DNA from 3 places in the Streptomyces sp. CRN 30 genome. Region 3 is predicted to be linked to each of the others. Evidence: riboswitches for the same ligand, from Rfam matches in the RefSeq annotation. Region 3 holds a riboswitch; each other region holds the start of a gene.
The links. Region 3 has a riboswitch for cyclic di-AMP ahead of UW392_RS36265 (transglycosylase family protein). Riboswitches for the same ligand answer to the same signal wherever they lie in the genome.

Region 1 (6,862 bases), on a different contig from region 3:
GCCGTACTGGAGCACCTCCACGCCCACCACGGCGTCCGGCGGCTCATGGTCGAGGGCGGCGGCACCGTCCACACCCAGCTCCTGCGCGCCGGTCTCGCCGACGAACTCCAGCTCGTCGTCGCCCCGCTGCTCGTCGGCGACCCCGGCGCCCCCCGCCTCTTCGGCCCCGGCGACTACCAGCGCGGACGGCTGCGGCTCGTGGAGAGCCGGCAGATCGAGGACGTCGTCCTCATGACCTACCGGCCCACCGCACCCGGCACCGGCGCCCACGTCACCGCCGCCGACCGGCACTGGCTGGCCCTCGCCTGCGAACTGGCCGCACTCTGCCCGCCCTCCCGTACGGCGTTCAGCGTCGGCGCGGTCGTCGTCGCGGCCGACGGCACCGAACTGGCCCGCGGCCACTCCCGGGAGGGCGACGACCCCGTCGTGCACGCCGAGGAGGCCGCCCTCGCCAAGGCCGACCCCACCGACCCGCGGCTCGCCACCGCCACCGTCTACTCCAGCCTCGAACCCTGCGCCCGCCGCGCCTCCCGGCCCGCGCCCTGCGCCCGGCTGATCCTCGACGCGGGGATCGGGCGGGTCGTCACGGCCTGGCGCGAGCCGGACACCTTCGTCACGGACGCCGACGGCAGCGGACTCCTGGCCGCGGCCGGGGTGCGGGTGCTCGAACTGACCGAGTACGAGGCGGCGGCCAAGGCACCCAACCGCCACCTCCTCGGGAACGACTGACCGAGGGACGACTGACCGAGGGGACGACTGGTCGAGGGGACGACTGACCGAGGGGCCGATCGGCCCAACCCGCCCTGCGCCGGCCCGCCCGCACCGGCACGCTGCCAGTGACCGACGACGCGGAGGTGGGCGGTGGGCAGGACGGCAGTGCGCAGAGGAACGGCACTCGTGGTGGCGGGGCTGGTCGCGGTGGCGGTCGCCGGGTGCGGGCAGGAGTCCGGCCGCGCGATGACGCGGGCGCTCGCCGCCGACGCCGAGTTCACCCATCCCGGTGTCCTCGTCAGCGAGGCCCAGCTGGACACCGTACGGAAGAACACGACCGCCGGGCGGCAGCCGTGGCTCTCCGCCTACCTGACCATGCGGGACAGCCCGTACGGGTCGTACCGGCACAAGGCGCGGCCGTTCGCGACCGTCCACTGTCCCGGCGGGAAGAAGGCCGGACGGGGCTGCGAGGAGGAGCGCGAGGACGCCATCGCCGCCTACACGCAGGCCTTGCTGTTCGGCGTCACCGGCAAGGAGCGGCACGCCGTCAAGGCCCGGCAGATCATGGACGCCTGGTCGGCGAAGCTCACGGAGCACACCGGGGACAACGCCGGTCTCCAGGCCGGCTGGACCGCCTCCACCTGGGCGCGGGCCGCCGAACTCGTCCGCCACACGCCCGGCGCGGGCTGGCCGGAGGGCCGGGTCCGGCGGTTCGGGACCATGCTGCGCACCGCGCACCTGCCCGAGCTGACCGAGAAGGTCCCCGACCACAACGGCAACTGGGACCTCATCGCCACCGACGGCGCGATCTCCGCCGCCGTCTTCCTCGACGACCACAAGACGTTCGACCGGGCCCTCAAACGGTTCCGGGACCGGGTGCCCGCCTACTTCTACCTGGAGAAGGACGGCGAGCTGCCGTTCACCCCGGCCGGCAGCAGCATCGCCACCCAGAAACGGCTCGTCTCGTACTGGCACGAGCAGAAGACGTTCAAGGACGGCGTCACCCAGGAGACCTGCCGCAACTTCGCCCACGTCGGCTACTCCATCGCCGCCACCGCCCACATCGCCGAGACCGCCTGGCACCAGGGCGTCGACCTGTACGGCGAGGTGCAGGACCGGCTCACCGCCGCGCTGGCGCTGCACGCCCGGCAGCAGGCGGCCGGCACCACGCCCCGCTGGCTCTGCGGCGGCAAGGTCGAGCGCAACCTCGGGCCCGACCTGGAGGTCGCCCTCAACCACCTGGAGAACCGGGCCGGCACCTCCGTGCCCGCCGCGCACAGGCTCGCGGCCAGGACCCGCCCCGCCGGGACCGACGACCTCTTCGTCTCCTGGGAGACCCTCACCCACGCCGGCAACCCGGGCCGATGACCCCGCCGGACGACCCGGCGGATACCGCGGACGAGGGGCGCGCGATACGCGTGTGACGAGCACCCCGCGGATGGCGTACACTGAAGACACAACGACGCGGGGTGGAGCAGCTCGGTAGCTCGCTGGGCTCATAACCCAGAGGTCGCAGGTTCAAATCCTGTCCCCGCTACTGAAGGCCGGAGGCCGGAATCCGACAGGGTTCCGGCCTCCGGTGCGTTTCCCCGCAGGCTCCCACGCGCCCGCGTTCATCCGTACGGCCCTCTGCGCTCGCCGCCCGCCCCCGCTCCGGGAACCCTGGACTGGCGGGACGGGAAGCGGCGGCGGGTACAGGTTGGCGGGAGGCGAGACGTGCGGCCTGGTGACGTGGGCGAGGGACCGTACGCCAGGGCCGGCGGCCGGCTGCCCGGCGATCCGGTGCCCGACCCCGGCCTCGGCGACGACGGCTCCGGAGCGACCCGGCTCCCGGGGCGCGCGGAAGGACGGCGGTTCACCTCCGCCCACACCCTCGTGCGCCTGCTCCCCCTGCTCCTCGTCGTCGTCGCCGTCGTCTACGACCTCCTCACCCCGCGCTACTTCACCGCGGGCCCCCTCTACACCGCCGCTCCGCTGCTCGCCGCGCCGCTCTACTCCCGGCGCGGCACCCTGTTCACCGGCATCGCCGTCGTCGGCGCGGTCATCGGCCTCCAGCTCTCCAAGGGCGTCGCCCACTACATCGACTCGATCACCGAGCTGGTGACCATAGCGACCGTCGCCGCGCTCGCCGTCCTCGTCAACGGCTTCGTCCGCCGCACCGACGAGCGGCTCGCCACCGCCCGCGAGATCGCCGAGGCGGCCCAGCGCGCCGTCCTGCCCCAGCCCGTCGAACGGCTCGGCGGCTTCGAGATCGCCGCCTGCTACGAGGCGGCCCAGGCCGACGCCTTCATCGGCGGCGACCTCTACGCGGTGCAGGACAGCCCGCGCGGCATCCGCCTGATCGTCGGGGACGTACGCGGCAAGGGGATGGGCGCGGTGGCCGCCGTCGCCGTCGTCATCGGGGCCTTCCGCGAGGCCGCCGAGCAGGAGGCGTCCCTGGAGGCGGTCGCCCAGCGGCTCGAACGGGCGCTGGCCCGCGAGGGCACCCGCCGCGAGGGACTCGACGCCTTCGAGGGGTTCACCACCGCCGTCCTCGTCGAACTCCCGCACGGCGACGGAGTCGTCCGCGTCGTCAACCGCGGCCACCCGCCACCGCTGCTGCTCTACGCCGACGGCCGCCTGCGCATGCTCAGCGCCCGCGAGCCCGCGCTGCCGCTCGGCATGGGCGAACTGGGCGTCTGGCCGGACCGCGCCGAGGAGACCACTTTTCCCAGCGGTGCCACCCTGCTGCTCTACACCGACGGTCTCTCCGAGGCCCGCGACGCCGACGGCGAGTTCTACGACCCGTGCGTCCGGCTCACCGGCCGCAGCTTCCGGCACCCCGAGGCGCTCCTCGACGTCCTCGCCGCGGACGTGCGCCGGCACTCCGGGGGCGGCATGGCGGACGACATGGCGCTGCTCGCCGTACGCCGTCCCTGACCGTTGTCACCGGGGGTGACGTGCCGAGCGCCCTCCGCATAACAACTGAGGCACGGTCAGCTTCAAGGGGTGGCGTAGATCGATTCCGTGGTGTGGCGGTACCGGGTCAACTCGCCCGGTTTTCGCCGGTCGTGCGGCCTTGGTTCCGGCGGGATCCCTTAATGATCAAGGGGAACGGCTTGGAATACGCACCTCGTGTCTATTAACGTTCGATAACGCAGCGCGGTCGTCCCAGCCGTCACAGAAGGCGGCTCCGTGCGCACGCGCCGAATCCCGTCAAAGGGAACCGGGGAACCACCACCTTGGGGTGAATCGCTCGTCCACGGCTGTGGAGACCACAGCCCGTATACGCGCGTAGGAGACCTTCCTGCTCCGAACCCGTCAGCTAACCCGGTAGGCGAGAAGGAAGGAAAGGAGTACGCCCACGTGGCGTCCAACCGGCCTGCCCCCGAGGCCCCGTTCCTGCCGGCCCAGCACGAGGGCGACACCTTCGGCTACGGCGGCTACCGCCCCGACGAGGGTCCCTTCGAGGAGTGGAACCCCACCGCCGAGTCCATCCGGCCCGTGCGCGGCAAGCACCGCGTCGCCAAGCAGCGCGGCGGACTCGCCCGCAGCTCCACCGTCCTCGGCGTCGGTGTCATAGCCGCCGTCGGCGCCGGCGGCATGGCCAGCGCGCAGACCGGCAAGCCGCCGGTCTCGATATCCATGCCCGACCTGCCGAACGTCGGCTCGCTCATCTCGGACGACGACGAGGCGGCCGCCGACGACACCGCCGTCGCCCCGCTCAGCTCCATCGCCGCCGTCGGCGCCGTCGCCTCCGACAGCGGTGAGGAGAGCGCGGACGCCGGCCAGGCACTGGTCGGGCGGATCATGGCGCAGGCCGAGCAGCAGCAGGACCAGGTCGACACCAAGGCCGCCGAGGAGGCCGCCGCGGCCGCCGAGAAGAAGGCCGCCGAAGCCGCCGCCGAGGCGGAGAAGAAGGCCGAGGCCAAGGCCGCCGCCGCCAAGAAGAAGGCGGAGGAGGAGGCCGCGAAGAAGGCCGAGGCCGAGCGGCTCGCCAAGCTCGCCGCGCAGTACGCCCTGCCGACCTCCTCGTACACGATCTCCTCGACCTTCGGGCAGGCCGGCGCGTACTGGTCCTCCGGCTACCACACCGGACTCGACTTCGCCGCCCCCACCGGCACCCTCATCAAGGCCGTCCACACCGGGACGATCACCGAGGCGGGCTGGGCCGGCTCCTACGGCTACCGCACGATCCTCACCCTCGACGACGGCACCGAGCTGTGGTTCTGCCACCAGTCCTCGATCAGCGTCAGCGTCGGCCAGCAGGTCAACACCGGCGACGTCATCGGCCGCGTCGGCGCCACCGGCAACGTCACCGGCGCCCACCTCCACCTGGAGGTCCACCCCGACGGCGCGGCCTCCGGCATCGACCCGATGGCCTGGCTGCAGAGCAAGGGCCTCAACCCGTAGGACCGTCCCGCCCCGAGAACCCCGGCGGTCCTGGCGACGACCCCCCGACGTCAGGGCTGCCGGTTCGGCGGGCCGTCGCCGTCCCGCGGTCGTCGCGGTCCGTGGCGGTTCACGGCCGGTACGGGTTGCAGGCGTACGGCTGGGGCACATACGGCTGGGGCACGTACGGCGGCGGGCGGTACGCCGCGGGCGGCGCGGCCGGCTGCCCGTACACGCCGTACACCGGCCAGGGCGGGACCGTCACCGGAACCGGCGGAGCCGTGGCCCGCGCCGCGTGGTCCAGCGCCGGACGCGCCACCTCGCGCCGGCTCCACAGCCGCTCCAGCAGCTCCCGCTCCCGTACGGCGAAGTCGGCGCCCACCCGGCCGCCCCGGGCCCGGTGCCGCAGCAACGCCAGCGACGTCGCGTACGCCTCGTACTCCGCCACCGCCCGCGCCGCCTCCTTCCCGGCGTACCGGCGGGCGTGGTCCCGGGCGACGCGCCGCGCCCGCATCGAGCCGAGCGCGTACGGCTCGGCCGGCGTCAGCCACCCCGCCACCGCGTAGACGGGCAGCTCGGTCCGTACGGTGACCAGCTCGCGCTGCCTGGTCCACACCGCGAGCCAGGTCAGCAGGCCGAACACCGGCACCATGAACACCGCGTACACCGCGAAGAAGCCGTACTCGCCGAAGGCCGACGAACCGTTCCACAGCGCGTGCGTGCCCATCGCCAGCAGCAGACCGGCGAAGGGCAGCAGCACGCGGCGGACGCGCCGGCCGGCCCCGCCGAGCACGGCGAGACCGAAGCCGAGGCCGGTGAGGACCGTGAAGAGCGGATGCGCGAACGGCGACATCACGATGCGCACGAAGAACGTCGCCGCGGTGACGGAGGCGATGCCCCGGCCGCCGGTGATCTGGTCGGTGCCGAAGGCGGTGCCGAGGTAGAGGATGTTCTCGGTGAACGCGAAGCCGGTGGCGGTGACCCCGGCTATGACCACGCCGTCGAGGAGCCCGGTGAAGTGCCGCCGCCGGAAGAGGAAGACCAGCAGGACCGCGGCGGCCTTCGCGGACTCCTCCACCACCGGCGCTATCACCGTGGCGCCCAGGGTGTCCGCGCCCGCCGGGTCCGCGGTGGCCGTCGCTATCCAGCGGGTCGCGAAACTGTTGGCGACGATGGCTATCAGCGCCGCCGCGCAGGCCCCCCAGGCGAACGAGAACACCAGGTGGCCCCAGGGTCCGGGCGCCACCCGGTCCAGCCAGCGGAACGCCGCCAGGAGCAGCGGCACCGGCAGGACCGCGAGACCGAGACCGACCAGGAAGCCCTCCGTGCCGGTCTGCTCGCGCACCAGGGCCAGGATGACCAGACCGGAGAGGGCGAGCAGGGTGATCAAAGCGCCGTACCGCACCCAGCGGCGCTGCCACCAGTGCCGGCGCGGGACGCGGAGCGCGGCACCGGGCGGCCCACCGGCGGGCGTCGGATACGGGGAACTGGTGGCCACGGCATCGATCCTGACGAGACGGGGGCGCCTCCCGGGCTTCAGGCGCCGGTGGGGGGCTGGTCCTGGTGCTGAGGCCGGTGCCTCACCCGGTGCGGTACGCGGCGGAAGAGCAGGTCGTTCACCACATGTCCCTTGTCCAGTCCCTGGCCCTCGAAACGGGTCCGCGGGCGGTGGGCGGGACGGGGCGCGAAACCGCCGTCGGGCCGTGTGTTCTCGAACGCCGGGTGCGCGGTGAGGACCTGGAGCATCTGCTCCGCGTACGGCTCCCAGTCGGTGGCGCAG
Region 2 (6,862 bases), on a different contig from region 3:
CCCGCGGTGAAGGGGAACAGCGGTTCGCCGGCGGGCGGGTCGGCCGGGTCGTACGTCCGCGGGGTGAAACCCTTCGCGAAGCCGCCGTGGCTCTCCAGCAGCACCTGGGCGGGGGTGCGCAGCCGCGCGGGCAGGATCAGTCCGGTGGCGCAGCCGAGCCCCGGGTCCGCGGCGAACGGCGTGGTCAGTTCGGCCAGCCAGCGCGGGTCGGCGACCACGTCGTCGTCGGTGAAGGCGACCACCTCGCCGCGTACGGCCGTGAGTCCGCGGTTGTGGGCGACGGCGAGTCCGGGCACCGGCTCGCGCACGTACCGCACCCGCTCGCCGTACTTCCGTTCGACCAGCTCCCGGGTCTCGTCGGTCACCGGCGCGTTGTCGACGACGACGACCTCGTAGTCCGGGTGGTCCTGGGCGAGCAGCGAGTCGAGGGCGCGGGCCAGCTGCCCGGCGCGCTCCCGGGTGGCGACCACGATGCTCGCGGAGGGCGGCACCGGGGACGATCCGGCGCCGGACGGCCGTTCGTCCGGCGGCAGCGGCAGCGGCAGCGGAGACGAGCGCGATGGCGGTCGCGGTGGCGAGGGCGAGGGCGGTCGCGGTGGCGAGAACGAGGGCGGTGGTACGAGGTCCCGGGCGAGGCCGGCCAGCGCCTCGGCGGGGTCGGCGCCCTCCGGCACCCGGCCGAGCAGTGTGCCCACCGGGCGGCCCGCCCGGCGGACCAGGACGAAGACCTCGCCCGGGGTCACGGGCGGGCTGCCCGGCCCGGGTCTGAGGGACACCTCCTCGCCCCCGTCGCCGTCCCCCAGCTCCAGCTCGGCCACCTGCACCGGCTCGATGCCCAGGAACTCCGCTATCTCCCGTTCCGTCTCCTGTCGCGCACGCGCTGTCCCGAACATGCGCCTCCCCCCTCGGTCGTCGCGTCGGTCGTCGCGTCGGTCGTCGCGGGGGCGCCGGCGGCCGGGCGGACCGGCGGCCGGCACCCGCCGCTGTCTCACGCCTTGCGCAGCCGCGCCGCGCCCTTCAGCGTCCGGGCCGCGAGCGAGGCCAGCCGTGGCCGCCCCCGGACGAACCCCTGGGCGCGGCGCGCGGGCTCACGGCCCAGCCAGTACAGGGCGGCGCCCGCTCCCCGGCGGGTCACCGCCCCTTCGTGCACGGGCAGCTCGCCCGTCTTCAGCGAGTCCTTGTACTCGGCCGCGCCGCGCCCCATGTCGAGCAGGCCGATCCCCTCGGCGGCGGCCGCCTCGGCCATCCGCAGGTGCAGCACGAGCCCTGGCGAGTACTTCGCGACCTGGATGTCGTACGCCGGGAACCAGCAGGCCAGGACGGTCGACGAGCGCAGGCCGAAGTGCGCGGCGACGGGCTGTCCACCGGCGTAGAGGACGGAGAGCGTGCCGGTGCACTCCGGGGTGCGGGTCGCGGCGAGCGAGTCGACGAGGCCGGTGATCCACCGCTGGGCGAAGCGGTCGCGGCGGCCGGTCCTGCGGTACTGCGCCGACTTCCACGCCATCAGCGTGCGCAGCGCGGCCGGGTCGCGCTCGTCGAACACGAACCGGACGTCGCCGACCTGGCGGCCGAGCCGCCGCTCCTTGGCCAGCGTCGTCTTCAGGAACTTCGGCGACCGGGTGCGCAGGTCCCGCTCGTAGGCGGGGTAGCCCGCGGCTACGTCGATGACGTGCGAGGCGTACGACTCGGCGGCGTACGGCGTGAACAGCGGCTGGTCCGCCTCCAGGTTGTCGAAGGCGAAACTCGACAGGGAGCAGGCCCGCAGCAGCTGCCGGGTGTCGGGCGGCGGGCCCTGGCGCAGTACGGCGCCCTGGCAGTCCGAGACACCGAGCCCGATGGCGCGGCCCTGGCCCAGCGGCCCGCGCTCGTACGGCAGGAAACCGGCGGTCTCGTCGCCCTCGTACACCACCGCCACCCGCGCTCCGGGGCGGACCCGGCCCACGGCCTCGGTGAACTCCGGCTCCATGAAGGGGTTGCGAGGGGCGTGCGATTTGGCGCGCAGTTCACGCCAGTGCTCCCGGTCCCCCTCGCCCAGTTCCCCCGGCCTCAGCACACGAATGCGTCCGCTGCTCAACCCGACCCCCCGATCAAGTCCCCCTGGACAGAAGGAAGGTACCCCTGGGGCCGCCCGGAGGGTAGAGAGCGGAGCATGTTGTTGCCAACTGGTGCACAGCGCTTTAACCGCCTTTAGCCGGTGTTGCGACAGGTTTCGGACAGATGTGTCGGACGGCGCCCGCAGTACATCCGTGGTGCGCGTGCGGCGGGCGCGCGGTATGCGCGCGGTATGCGCGCGGTACGAGGGTGAGTCGGGGGCCTCCGGTGTCCGTATTCTCTGATCATGGAGCCCACCGCTTACGCACTCGTCGCCACCGACCTGGACGGAACGCTGCTGCGCGGCGACGACACCGTCTCCGAGCGGTCGCGGGCCGCGCTCGCTCGGGTGGCGCGGGCGGGCGCGTACCACCTGGTGGTGACGGGGCGGCCGGCGCCGCGCGTACGGGAGCTGCTGCGGGGTCTCGGAAGCACGGGGCTCGCGGTGTGCGGACAGGGCGCGCAGGTGTACGACGCGGGCACGGACCGGCTGCTGTGGTCGGTCACCCTGGACCGGGAACTGGCGGAGACCGCGCTCGGCAAGATCGAGGCGGAGGTCGGCCAGGTACACGCGGCCGTCGACCAGGACGGGGTGGAGGGGCTCACGCTGATCGAGCCCGGCTATCTGATGCCGCACCCGACGCTGCCCGCGGTGCGGGTCGGGCGCCGCGACGACCTGTGGTCGGCGCCCATCAGCAAGGTGCTGCTGCGCCACCCCGTGCTGTCCGACGACGAGCTGGCGGCGACGGCCCGCGCGGTGGTCGGTTCGCTCGCGACGGTCACCATGTCGGGGCCGGGGACGGTGGAGTTGCAGCCGTGCGGCGTCACCAAGGCGACCGGGCTGGCGCTGGCGGCGGACCGTCTGGGGCTCGGCCCCCGGCGGACGATCGCCTTCGGCGACATGCCCAACGACATCCCGATGTTCGCGTGGGCGGCGCGCGGGGTCGCCATGGCCGGCGCCCACCCGGAGCTGCGCGCGGTCGCCGACGAGGTCACGACGTCGAACGAGGACGACGGCGTGGCCGTCGTCCTCGAACGACTCTTTCCCGCTCCGTAGGGGTTCCCCAGGGAGGCCGGGGGATCAGTACGCGCTGTAGACGTTGTCCATGGAGCCGTACCGGTCGGCGGCGTAGTTGCAGGCCGCGGTGATGTTGGCGACCGGGTCGTACGGGTCCCAGGAGGTGCCCTCGACGTGGTAGGCGTCGAAGGTCGGCTTGATCACCTGGAGCAGGCCCTTGGACGGGGTGCCGTTGATGGCGTTGATGTCCCAGTTGTTGATCGCGAACTGGTTGCCGGACGACTCCCGGATGATGTTGCGGTAGATCCCGTTGTAGGTGCCCGGGATGCCCTTGTCGGCCATGATGTCGAGCGACTGGCGGATCCAGCCGTCGAGGTTGTTGCTGTAGCCGTTGGCCGCGGTCATGGCGGCCGTGGTGGTGGCCGTCGTGGAGTCGGCGGCCGGGGCGGCGGAGGCGCTGGTCGCACCGGCGACCGGGAGCGCCAGTACGGCGGCACCGACGCCGGCGAGGGCGATCTTGCGGGTGAGGCGGGTGGTCACGGCGGGGCGCCGAAGGCCGAAAGCAGGCATGGTGGGTCCTCTCCTACGCCTGCGAGGTGAGCTGTCGGGTTCGGGCGGGGAGGTGCCCGGCCGCGCTCTTGAGTGAGCGCGGCTTCACCCCGAGCCGCTCCGGTCGGTGACCGGCGCGGCGACTTACCTGGGTCCCCCGCTCCTGCCGTGAAGTGAGTCGGATGTGTGTGCGTCGGGTGGTGGCAGGATTCGGCGTCCTCCCGACAGGCCGGGAACGTATGCGACGGCACATGTCCGGAACAAGTGCGGGATTCACATAACGTGCCTGTTGACCTTGGTCTGAGGCATTTGGGGTGCTTGATCCTTTTCGATCGTGAACGGTCAACTCGCCTGCGGCGCAACGGGATGGGGGTGTTCGGGGGCCACGCGGGGGAAGGGGTGGCGGCGTGAGTCAACTCACGGGCATGAACAAGTAGGGTAAATCGGGCATCAGTCTCAAAGGTGAGCCAATAGGTCAGTCGGCTGATCGGCCGGTACTCACTCGGGCGAGGGAACAGGGGTTTGCGTGCCGAATGGGTGACGTTCCCGGGTCGCGTGGCGTTGGGAGGAGTGGTGGACTTCGGTGGGTCTCGGCCGCCCGAGGGAGTCCCCGGCGAGTCGCCGAATGTCAGCTCATATCACCTGATCAAAAACATACGGTTCATGATCCGATAGGGACCGGCCTGTAACGGTGGGCGCTATCGGTGATCGAAACGTGACCGGATACGCTGACTTGAGTGATGGCAGCGACCTATCGACAAGCCGTGTAACCGCCGGTAGACACCAGCAGACAGGAGACCCCTCGTGACCGTCGTCGGGCCGTTCGGGCTGAGCGTGCGGGACCAGGCTCTGGAAGCCGATGTCCAGGCCGGAATGGCGGCTGTCGAGGAAGGGTTGCTTGAGGCAACCAAAAGCGAGGTGCCCTTCATCACCGAGGCCGCCCAGCACCTGGTGAAGGCGGGCGGCAAGAGGTTCCGGCCGCTGCTGGTGATGCTCTCGGCCCAGTTCGGCGACCCGTACGCCCCCGGCATCGTGCCCTCGGCGGTCGTCGTGGAGCTGACGCACCTCGCCACGCTGTACCACGACGACGTGATGGACGAGGCGGACGTGCGGCGCGGCGTGCCCAGCGCCAACGCGCGCTGGGACAACTCCGTCGCGGTCCTCACCGGTGACTTCCTCTTCGCGCGGGCCTCGCAGATCCTGGCCGACCTCGGGCCGGAGGCGGTCCGCGTGCAGGCCCTGGCGTTCGAGCGGCTGGTCACCGGACAGATCCTGGAGACCGCGGGACCGCAGGACGGCCGGGACCCGGTCGAGCACTACCTGGACGTGCTCGGCGGCAAGACGGGCTCGCTCGTCGCGGTCGCCTGCCGGTTCGGCGCGATGATGTCCGGGGCGGACGAGCGGGTCGTGGACGTCCTCACCCAGTACGGCGAGCGGCTCGGCGTCGCCTTCCAGCTCGCGGACGACGTGCTCGACATCGCCTCCGACTCCCACGAGTCAGGCAAGACCCCCGGCACCGACCTGCGGGAAGGCATCCCCACGCTGCCCGTGCTGCGGCTGCGGGAGCGGGCGGCCCGGCTGGGACTCCCCGACGACCTCGCCCTGTGCGAGCTGCTGGCCTCCGACCTCACCGACGACGCGCGCCACGCCGAGGCGCTCCGGCTGCTGCGCGCCCACCCCGCCCTGGAGCAGGCCCGCCGCGACACGGTGCGCTACGCGAAGGAGGCCCGCGCGGCCCTGGCCCCGCTCCAGGAATGCGACGCGAAGACGGCTCTGGTGGAGCTGTGCGACGCGGTGGTGCACCGGGCGGGCTGACCACCACCGGATATCTGACGACCACCGGATATCTGACCACCTCCGGATATCTGCCCGCGCCGGGCGCCTGCTCCTGCCGGGTGCCTGCCCATGCCGAGTGTCTGTCCGCGCCGGCCGTCGGTTCGCCCGCTCCGGCCGTCCGCCCGCCCGCGCCGGCCGTCGGTTCGCTGTGTGGGTCGGTCTGCCGCCCCCTACGGGACGCCCCCCTGACCGCGGGGTCGCGTCATACCGCAGCAGTACGCGGAGTTGAGCCCCGGGGCTGACGCGCCCCCGTGGCCGATTTGGTCAGATGAGCATCGCGGAAAACAACCACTCCTCACCGATTCGGGTGAGAATGGCGGCTCAGGGTGGACCGGCACGACGTCGCGAACAGCCGCCGCCGACGACGGAGGTAGGGCACATGGCACCGTACGAATCCGACGGCAGCACGGCCGCCGGGGAGACCGAGGAGCGCGGGACGAGGCGGCGCAGGGCCGCCCGGTACGTCGTCCCCGTCACCGTGATGGGTGTCGCGGCGGCGACGATCGGACTCGTCCCCGCCCTCGCCGACTCCGGCGACCCCGACCTGCCCGACATCACGGCCCAGCAACTCATCGAGAAGATCGCCGCGTCGGACACGCAGCAGCTCTCCGGCACCGTGAAGATCAGCACCGACCTCGGACTGCCGGACCTGGGCGGCCTGGAGAGCGGCCTGATATCCGGTGGCCCGACCTCCGGCGGGACCGGCGGTTCGGACGACGGCTCCGCCGCGGACCCGACCGCCCAACTCACCGAGCTGGCCTCCGGCACCCACACCCTGCGCGTCGCGGCCGACGGCCCCGACCGGCAGAAGGTGTCGCTGCTCCGCGACGCCGCCGAGTACAGCCTGATCCACAACGGCGACGACGTCTGGGGCTACGACAGCGAGTCCAACGAGGTCTACCACTCCACCGTCGCCGGCCAGGACGCCCGGGGAGACGCCGACGAGCGGAGCGACGAGGTGCCGGCCACCCCGCAGGACCTCGCCGAGGAGGCCCTGAAGGCGGTCGACGACACCACCTCCGTGACCGTCGACGGCACCGCCCAGGTGGCCGGCCGCGACGCCTACCGCCTGGTCGTCGAGCCCCGGCAGAAGGGCTCCACGATCGGCTCGATCACCGTGGCCGTGGACGCGAAGACCGGCGTGCCGCTGAAGTTCACGCTCAGCCCGGCGAGCGGCGGCGCCGCCGTCGTCGACGCGGGCTTCACCCAGGTCGACTTCGCCAAGCCCGCCGCGTCGACGTTCGACTTCTCCCCGCCCAAGGGCGCGAAGGTCACCGAGGGCGACGCGCTCGACCACACGGACGGACAGAGCGACGGACAGAGCGACGGGCGGCACGAGAAGGGCGACGGACAGGCCAAGGGAGAGGG
Region 3 (6,862 bases):
GCTGGCGGCGGTCTGACGCAGTCTCCGGCCGGACAGCCGGGGCCGAACGTTCCCAGCCTCGCGCCGCCCACGCGTCGGCTTCATGAGCCGCGACGCGCGCGGCGGTGCCCGAAGTCCCGGTGAATCGTTGGTCGAATGGGTTGGCCCCAGCCGGTCCACTGCCTACCATCGATCACCGCAAGACTTTGTGCACCGTCGCACAAGCTCTCCAACGGGAGGTCTCCTTGCACCGCCGCCGTCGCACCGCGCTCCTCCTCACCGCCGCGATCGCCGCGGCGGCCCCCCTCCTCACCGCCTGCGGGAACGACGCCCACCCCGGCGCGGCAGCCGTCGTCGACGGCGAGCGGATCACCGTGGCGCAGCTGGAGGAGCGGGTCGGTGAGGTACGCGCGGCCCAGCGCGCGGCCGTCCCCGACGAGACGCAGTACGCGCAGGCCATCGCCAGGACCGGCGGTCTCACCCGCGACACCCTGCAGAGCATGGTTCTCGACCGCGTGCTGCACCGCGCCGCCGCCGACGCCGGGGTCGGCGTCACGCGCAAGGAGATCCAGGGCATGCGCAGCGGCCTGGAGCAGCAGGCCGGCGGCGCGAAGGAGCTGGAGACGGTCTGGCTCCAGCAGTACGGCATCGCCCCCGAGCGCCTCGACGACAACCTCCGCCTCCAGATCGAGGCCCAGAAGCTCGCCGAGCACCTCGGCACGGACACCGGGCAGCCCGCCTTCTGGAAGAACCTGTCGGAGACCTCCAAGAGGATGGGCGTCGACCTCAACCCGCGCTACGGCACCTGGGACGTGGAGAAGAGCATCCGCACCGACGCGAAGACCCCCTGGGTGCGCGAGGTCACGACCGAGAACGGCGAGGACGCCGCGGCATAGCGGTCGCGAACCCCTGCCGGACGCCGTGCGTTACGTTCGAACGGTGAACGCAACCAGCCCCGAAGCCCCCACCGGGACCGGCGGCCCCGCCGGTCAGGGCCGTCTCGTCCTGCTCACCACCAGCCACCGGGTCGCACCGGGCCTGCTGTCCTGGCCGGCCTGGCAGGCCCTGCGCACCGCCGACCGGGTGCTCTGCGCGGACGGCGCCCACCCCCAGCTGCCCTACCTCAGGGACGCGGGGATCGGCGTGGAGGAGACCGTCCCGGCCGCCGCCGACCTGGTCGACGCCTGCGCGGGCGGGCACACGGTCGTCGTCGTGGCGACCGGCGAGGGCGAACCGGCCCTCACCGACGGGCTGGCCCGCCTCGCCGGCTCCGGCCGCGTCGACATGCCGGAGCTGGAACTGCTGCCCGCCTCCTACGACCTGCCGGGCGCCCGCCTCCTCGACCTCGTGCAGGTCATGGACCGCATCCGCGCCGAGTGCCCGTGGTCCTCGCAGCGGACCCACAAGGGCCTGGCGAAGTACGCGATCGAAGAGGCGTACGAGCTGGTCGAGGCCATCGAGGACGGCGACCGCGACGACCTCCGCGAGGAACTGGGCGACGTCCTGCTCCAGGTCGTCTTCCACTCGCGGATCGCGGAGGACGACCCAGACGCGCCCTTCTCCGTCGACGACGTCGCCGGGACCATCGTCGACAAGCTGGTCCACCGCCACCCGCACGTCTTCGGGGACGCCGTCGTCACCACCCCGGAGGAGGTCCGTGAGCAGTGGCTGCGCACGAAGCAGGTCGAGAAGCGGCGTACCTCCGTCACGGAGGGCGTCCCGCTCGGCCAGCCCGGACTCGCGCTCGCCGCGAAGCTCGCCTCCCGGGTGCGCTCAGCCGGACTCGACACCCCGCTGCCCCGGGGCGAGGGCCTCGGCTACGAGCTGCTGGCCCTGGCCGTCCGCGCGGAGGCCGAGGGCGTCGACCCGGAGACCGCCCTGCACGCCGCCGCCCGCACCTACCGCGACGCCATCCGTGAGACGGAGCGGAAGAAGGAAAACGGGGCGGCGGCTGCGGCCGACGCCGGCTGACGCGCCCCGGTTACGGTCGTGAGGTGAACGACCACACCACGCACCTCAGCACCACCATCCCCAGCACCCCCGCTCCGGAACTGTTCACCTGGGAGTTCGCGAGCGACCCCTACCCCGCCTACGCCTGGCTGCGGGAGCACGCCCCCGTGCACCGCACCCGGCTGCCCAGCGGGGTTCAGGCGTGGCTGGTCACCCGGTACGCCGACGCGCGGCAGGCCCTCGCCGACCCCAGGCTGTCCAAGAACCCCGCCCACCACGCCGGGGACGCGCACGCCAAGGGCCGGACCGGTATCCCGGGCGAGCGCAAGGCCGAGCTGATGACGCACCTGCTCAACATCGACCCGCCGGACCACACCCGGCTGCGGCGGCTGGTCAGCAAGGCGTTCACCCCGGGCCGTGTCGCCGAGTTCGCGCCCCGCGTGCAGGAACTGGCCGACGGCCTCATCGACTCCTTCGCCGGGCGCGGCGAGGCCGACCTCATCCACGAGTTCGCCTTCCCCCTCCCCATCTACGCCATCTGCGACCTGCTCGGCGTCCCGCGCGAGGACCAGGACGACTTCCGGGACTGGGCGGGGATGATGATCCGGCACGGCGGGGGGCCGCGCGGCGGGGTCGCGCGGTCGGTGAAGAAGATGCGCGGCTACCTCGCCGACCTCATCCACCGCAAGCGCTCCGACCCCGGCGACGACCTGATCTCGGGTCTGATCCGCGCCTCCGACCACGGCGAGCACCTCACCGAGAACGAGGCCGCCGCGATGGCCTTCATCCTTCTCTTCGCCGGGTTCGAGACCACCGTCAACCTCATCGGGAACGGGATGTACGCCCTGCTCACCCACCCCGGGCAGCGGACCCGCCTCCAGGAGTCCCTGGCCGCCGGCGAGGACGGCCTGCTGGCGACCGGCGTCGAGGAACTCCTCCGCTTCGACGGCCCCGTGGAGCTGGCCACCTGGCGGTTCGCGACCCGGCCGCTCACCCTCGGCGGCGAGGACATCGCCCCCGGCGACCCGGTCCTCGTCGTCCTCGCCGCCGCCGACCGCGACCCGGAGCGGTTCACGGAGCCGGACACGCTGGACCTGAGCCGCCGGGACAACCAGCACCTCGGCTACGGCCACGGCATCCACTACTGCCTGGGCGCCCCGCTCGCCCGCCTGGAGGGCCGGACCGCGCTCGCCACGCTCCTGACCCGGCTGCCGGACCTGAGCCTCGCCGCCGACCCGGCGGAACTCCGCTGGCGCGGCGGCCTCATCATGCGCGGACTGCGCACGCTGCCGGTCTCCTTCACCCCGGTCTCGTGACGCCGGCCCGAAGGGGCCGTCGCAGCCGCAAAGGTGACACGCGCTCAGCTCCGTGATCTCCATGTGATCTGCACGGCATGAACTTGTGATGAGTGATCGTATGCCTATACGTTCACGGATCAGCGCGGCGCTGATCACCAACCGCCGTGCGGGCCCTGCTGTCTCGCGAAAGGTCTCCGCATGCTCTCCGGGAACGGTCGTCACCGCCGCCCCCGCCAGGCCCCTGCCCTGGTCGTCGCCGCCGGAGTCACCGGCTCCGCCATCGCGATCCCGCTCCTCGGGGCCACCGGCGCCAACGCGGCCGACGGTACGACCTGGGACCGTGTCGCCGAGTGCGAGACCGGCGGCGCCTGGAGCCAGAACGACGGCAACGGCTACTACGGCGGTTTGCAGTTGTCGCAGAAACAGTGGGAGCAGTACGGCGGTCTCGCCTACGCCTCCAGCGCCGACCAGGCGAGCCGCGCCCAGCAGATCCGCGTCGCCGAGAAGGTGCTGGCGGCCGAGGGCGTCGCCACCTGGCCGACCTGCGGCCTGCTCAGCGGCCTGAACACCGGTTCGTCCGGCTCGACGGCATCGGACACCGAATCGGACAGTTCGTCTTCTTCGTCCGATGGGTCCGCTTCTTCGGACGGCACGGACAGCGAGGGCGACGCGAAGGCGACGGAGTCCGACGATGCCGCGACCGACTCCGACGAGGACGCCGGCGCCTCGGCGTCGCCGTCCGCCTCGGCCTCGTCCGACGCGTCGGACGAGAGTGACGAATCGTCCAAGTCCGGCAAGTCGTCCGATTCCGACGAGCCGACCGACGCCGCGACCGGCTCGGCCACCACCAAGCGCGACGACGCCGACAGCCTCGAAGAGGCCGGCGGCATCTCGAACCTGACCGAGACGCCCGCCCCCGGCTCCGGCCGGCACCGCGGCGGCAGCGCCGACGGCGAGGCGGCGGACGGCCGTTCGGGCTCCTCCTCGGGCCGGCACGCCTCGCGCGGCGACGACGAGGCGCGCGTCGCGGCCGACGGCACCTACACGGTGCGCACCGGCGACAGCCTCTGCGCCATCGCCGACTCCCTTGAGCTCGACGGGGGATGGCGCTCGCTCTACGCGGAGAACAAGGATGTCGTCGGTCTCGATCCCGACCTCATCCTTCCCGGTCAGAAGCTTGCGCTTACGGCCGAACCGGTCGAACCGGTCGAAAGTGAGCGGTAGTTCGCGTCACGGTTCGGGCTGAATGTCCGTAATAAACGCCGTGAGAGATAGGTCTCAGAAGCCCTGATCGTCTTTGTAAATCCGTGTGGCGCGTGTCTACGGTCGTCACCGCTCGCCATCGCGGGCCCCGGCCGCCGCAACGCCGAATCCTGCCAGCGGCTGCCCGGGAACAGTCGTCGCGTCAAGCGCCGCAGGCAGGAGCGGGGGACCCAAGGTAAGTGCCGCGCCGGGCAGTTGAGCCGGAGCGGCTAGGGGTGAAGCCGTGTCAGCGCGTCATACGCGGATGACACGGCCGGGCAACCGAACCGGCCCGAACCCGACAGCTCACCTCGTAGGCGTCGGTGAGGGGATCTCCATGCTGTTTTCCAGCAAGGGCAAGCACCGTCGTCCTTCCAAGGCCACCCGGGCCATCGCCGTCGCGGGAGTCGCCGGTGCCGCCGTCGCCGCCCCGCTGATGGCGGCCGGCAACGCCTCCGCCGCCACCTCCGCCGAGTGGGACACCGTCGCCCAGTGCGAGTCCGGCGGCAACTGGTCCATCAACACCGGCAACGGCTACTACGGCGGTCTGCAGTTCTCCGCCTCCACCTGGGCGGCGTACGGCGGCACGCAGTACGCCTCCACCGCCGACCAGGCCAGCAAGGACCAGCAGATACAGGTCGCCGAGAAGGTCCTCGCCGCCCAGGGCAAGGGTGCCTGGCCGAGCTGCGGAACGGGCCTGTCCAGCGCCGGCTACACCGGCGGCGGCTCCTCCGACGAGGGCCAGAGCAGCGGTTCGCAGGAGCAGAGCACGGGCTCCACCGGCTCCACCGGATCGACCGGTTCCACGGGCGCCACCGAGGACCGCTCCGCCGAGCAGCCCGCCTCCCGCTCGCAGGAGCGCCCGGCGGCCGAGCAGAAGGCCGAGAAGAAGACGGTCACCACGCCGACCGGCAAGAAGGTCGAGAAGGGCGACGGCGAGTACAAGGTGGTCAAGGGCGACACCCTCAGCTCCATCGCCGCCGAGCACGACGTCAAGGGCGGCTGGTCGAAGCTGTTCGACCTGAACGACGACATCGTCGACGAGGCCGACCTCATCTACCCGGGCCAGCAGCTCCACCTGAGCTGACGGTCCCGTCAGACCCCCCGCCCCGGCGCGTGTTCCCCCGTACGCGCCGGGGCGGGGTCATGTCCGGTTCCCGGAGCGCTTTTGTTCCGTTCGGAAACAATTTACTCTCGGTTCTGTCCAACGGGTGGGTGACCGGCTGGCCGATCGCCCGGAGCCGGTTAGGCTCGGACCCGCAGAGCCGCTGCGTGCCGCAGACCCGTGGCACACAGATGCGTCACACAGAAGCGTCACACTGAAGAAGGAGATGCTCGTGCCGTCCATCGACGTCGTCGTAGCCCGGGAAATCCTGGACTCCCGAGGCAACCCCACGGTCGAGGTCGAGGTCGGCCTCGACGACGGCAGCACGGGTCGTGCCGCCGTTCCGTCCGGTGCCTCCACCGGTGCCTTCGAGGCCATCGAGCTCCGTGACGGCGACACCAACCGCTACCTCGGCAAGGGTGTCGAGAAGGCCGTCCTCGCCGTCATCGAGCAGATCGGCCCGGAGCTGGTCGGCTACGACGCCACCGAGCAGCGTCTGATCGACCAGGCCATGTTCGACCTGGACGCCACCGACAACAAGGGCTCGCTCGGCGCCAACGCCATCCTGGGCGTCTCCCTGGCCGTCGCGCACGCCGCCTCCGAGGCGTCCGACCTGCCGCTCTTCCGCTACCTGGGCGGCCCGAACGCGCACCTGCTGCCCGTTCCGATGATGAACATCCTGAACGGCGGCTCGCACGCCGACTCCAACGTGGACATCCAGGAGTTCATGATCGCCCCGATCGGCGCGGAGTCCTTCTCCGAGGCGCTGCGCTGGGGCGCCGAGGTCTACCACACGCTGAAGAAGGTGCTGAAGACCAAGGGCCTGTCCACCGGTCTCGGCGACGAGGGCGGCTTCGCCCCGAACCTGGACTCCAACCGCGCCGCCCTCGACCTCATCCTCGAAGCGATCAAGGAAGCCGGTTACACCCCCGGCGAGCAGATCGCCCTCGCCCTGGACGTCGCCGCCTCCGAGTTCTACAAGGACGGCGTCTACTCCTTCGAGGGCAAGGACCGCACCGCCGCCGAGATGACGGACTACTACGCGGAGCTCGTCGACGCGTACCCGCTCGTCTCCATCGAGGACCCGCTGTTCGAGGACGACTGGGACGGCTGGAAGACCATCACCGAGCGCCTCGGCGACAAGGTCCAGCTCGTCGGCGACGACCTGTTCGTCACCAACCCCGAGCGCCTCGCCCGCGGCATCGAGGAGGGCGCCGCCAACGCGCTGCTCGTCAAGGTCAACCAGATCGGTTCGCTGACCGAGACCCTGGACGCCGTCGAGCTGGCC

Region 1: another riboswitch for cyclic di-AMP. It lies ahead of UW392_RS05550 (M23 family metallopeptidase); the one in region 3 lies ahead of UW392_RS36265 (transglycosylase family protein).
Region 2: another riboswitch for cyclic di-AMP. It lies ahead of UW392_RS55525 (transglycosylase SLT domain-containing protein); the one in region 3 lies ahead of UW392_RS36265 (transglycosylase family protein).

The regions. Positions count from the first base shown of each region.
Region 1 covers NZ_JAVRHI010000057.1:15,107-21,968, reverse strand. The annotation lists gene UW392_RS05570 (dihydrofolate reductase family protein) at 1-729, shown strand, start outside; gene UW392_RS05565 (alginate lyase family protein) at 862-2,079, shown strand; tRNA gene UW392_RS05560 (tRNA-Met) at 2,175-2,248, shown strand; gene UW392_RS05555 (PP2C family protein-serine/threonine phosphatase) at 2,428-3,630, shown strand; cyclic di-AMP (ydaO/yuaA leader) riboswitch at 3,885-4,045, shown strand; gene UW392_RS05550 (M23 family metallopeptidase) at 4,057-5,103, shown strand; gene UW392_RS05545 (PrsW family intramembrane metalloprotease) at 5,213-6,580, opposite strand; gene trmB (tRNA (guanosine(46)-N7)-methyltransferase TrmB) at 6,619-6,862, opposite strand, start outside.
Region 2 covers NZ_JAVRHI010000491.1:48,444-55,305, reverse strand. The annotation lists gene UW392_RS55540 (glycosyltransferase) at 1-893, opposite strand, end outside; gene UW392_RS55535 (GNAT family N-acetyltransferase) at 989-2,053, opposite strand; gene UW392_RS55530 (HAD family hydrolase) at 2,339-3,148, shown strand; gene UW392_RS55525 (transglycosylase SLT domain-containing protein) at 3,173-3,679, opposite strand; cyclic di-AMP (ydaO/yuaA leader) riboswitch at 3,683-3,848, opposite strand; gene UW392_RS55520 (polyprenyl synthetase family protein) at 4,463-5,473, shown strand; gene UW392_RS55515 (DUF2092 domain-containing protein) at 5,874-6,862, shown strand, end outside.
Region 3 covers NZ_JAVRHI010000338.1:181-7,042, reverse strand. The annotation lists gene UW392_RS36290 (ATP-binding protein) at 1-16, shown strand, start outside; gene UW392_RS36285 (SurA N-terminal domain-containing protein) at 225-875, shown strand; gene UW392_RS36280 (nucleoside triphosphate pyrophosphohydrolase) at 919-1,950, shown strand; gene UW392_RS36275 (cytochrome P450) at 1,974-3,245, shown strand; gene UW392_RS36270 (transglycosylase family protein) at 3,426-4,451, shown strand; cyclic di-AMP (ydaO/yuaA leader) riboswitch at 4,628-4,804, shown strand; gene UW392_RS36265 (transglycosylase family protein) at 4,807-5,556, shown strand; partial or broken gene eno (phosphopyruvate hydratase) at 5,807-6,862, shown strand, end outside.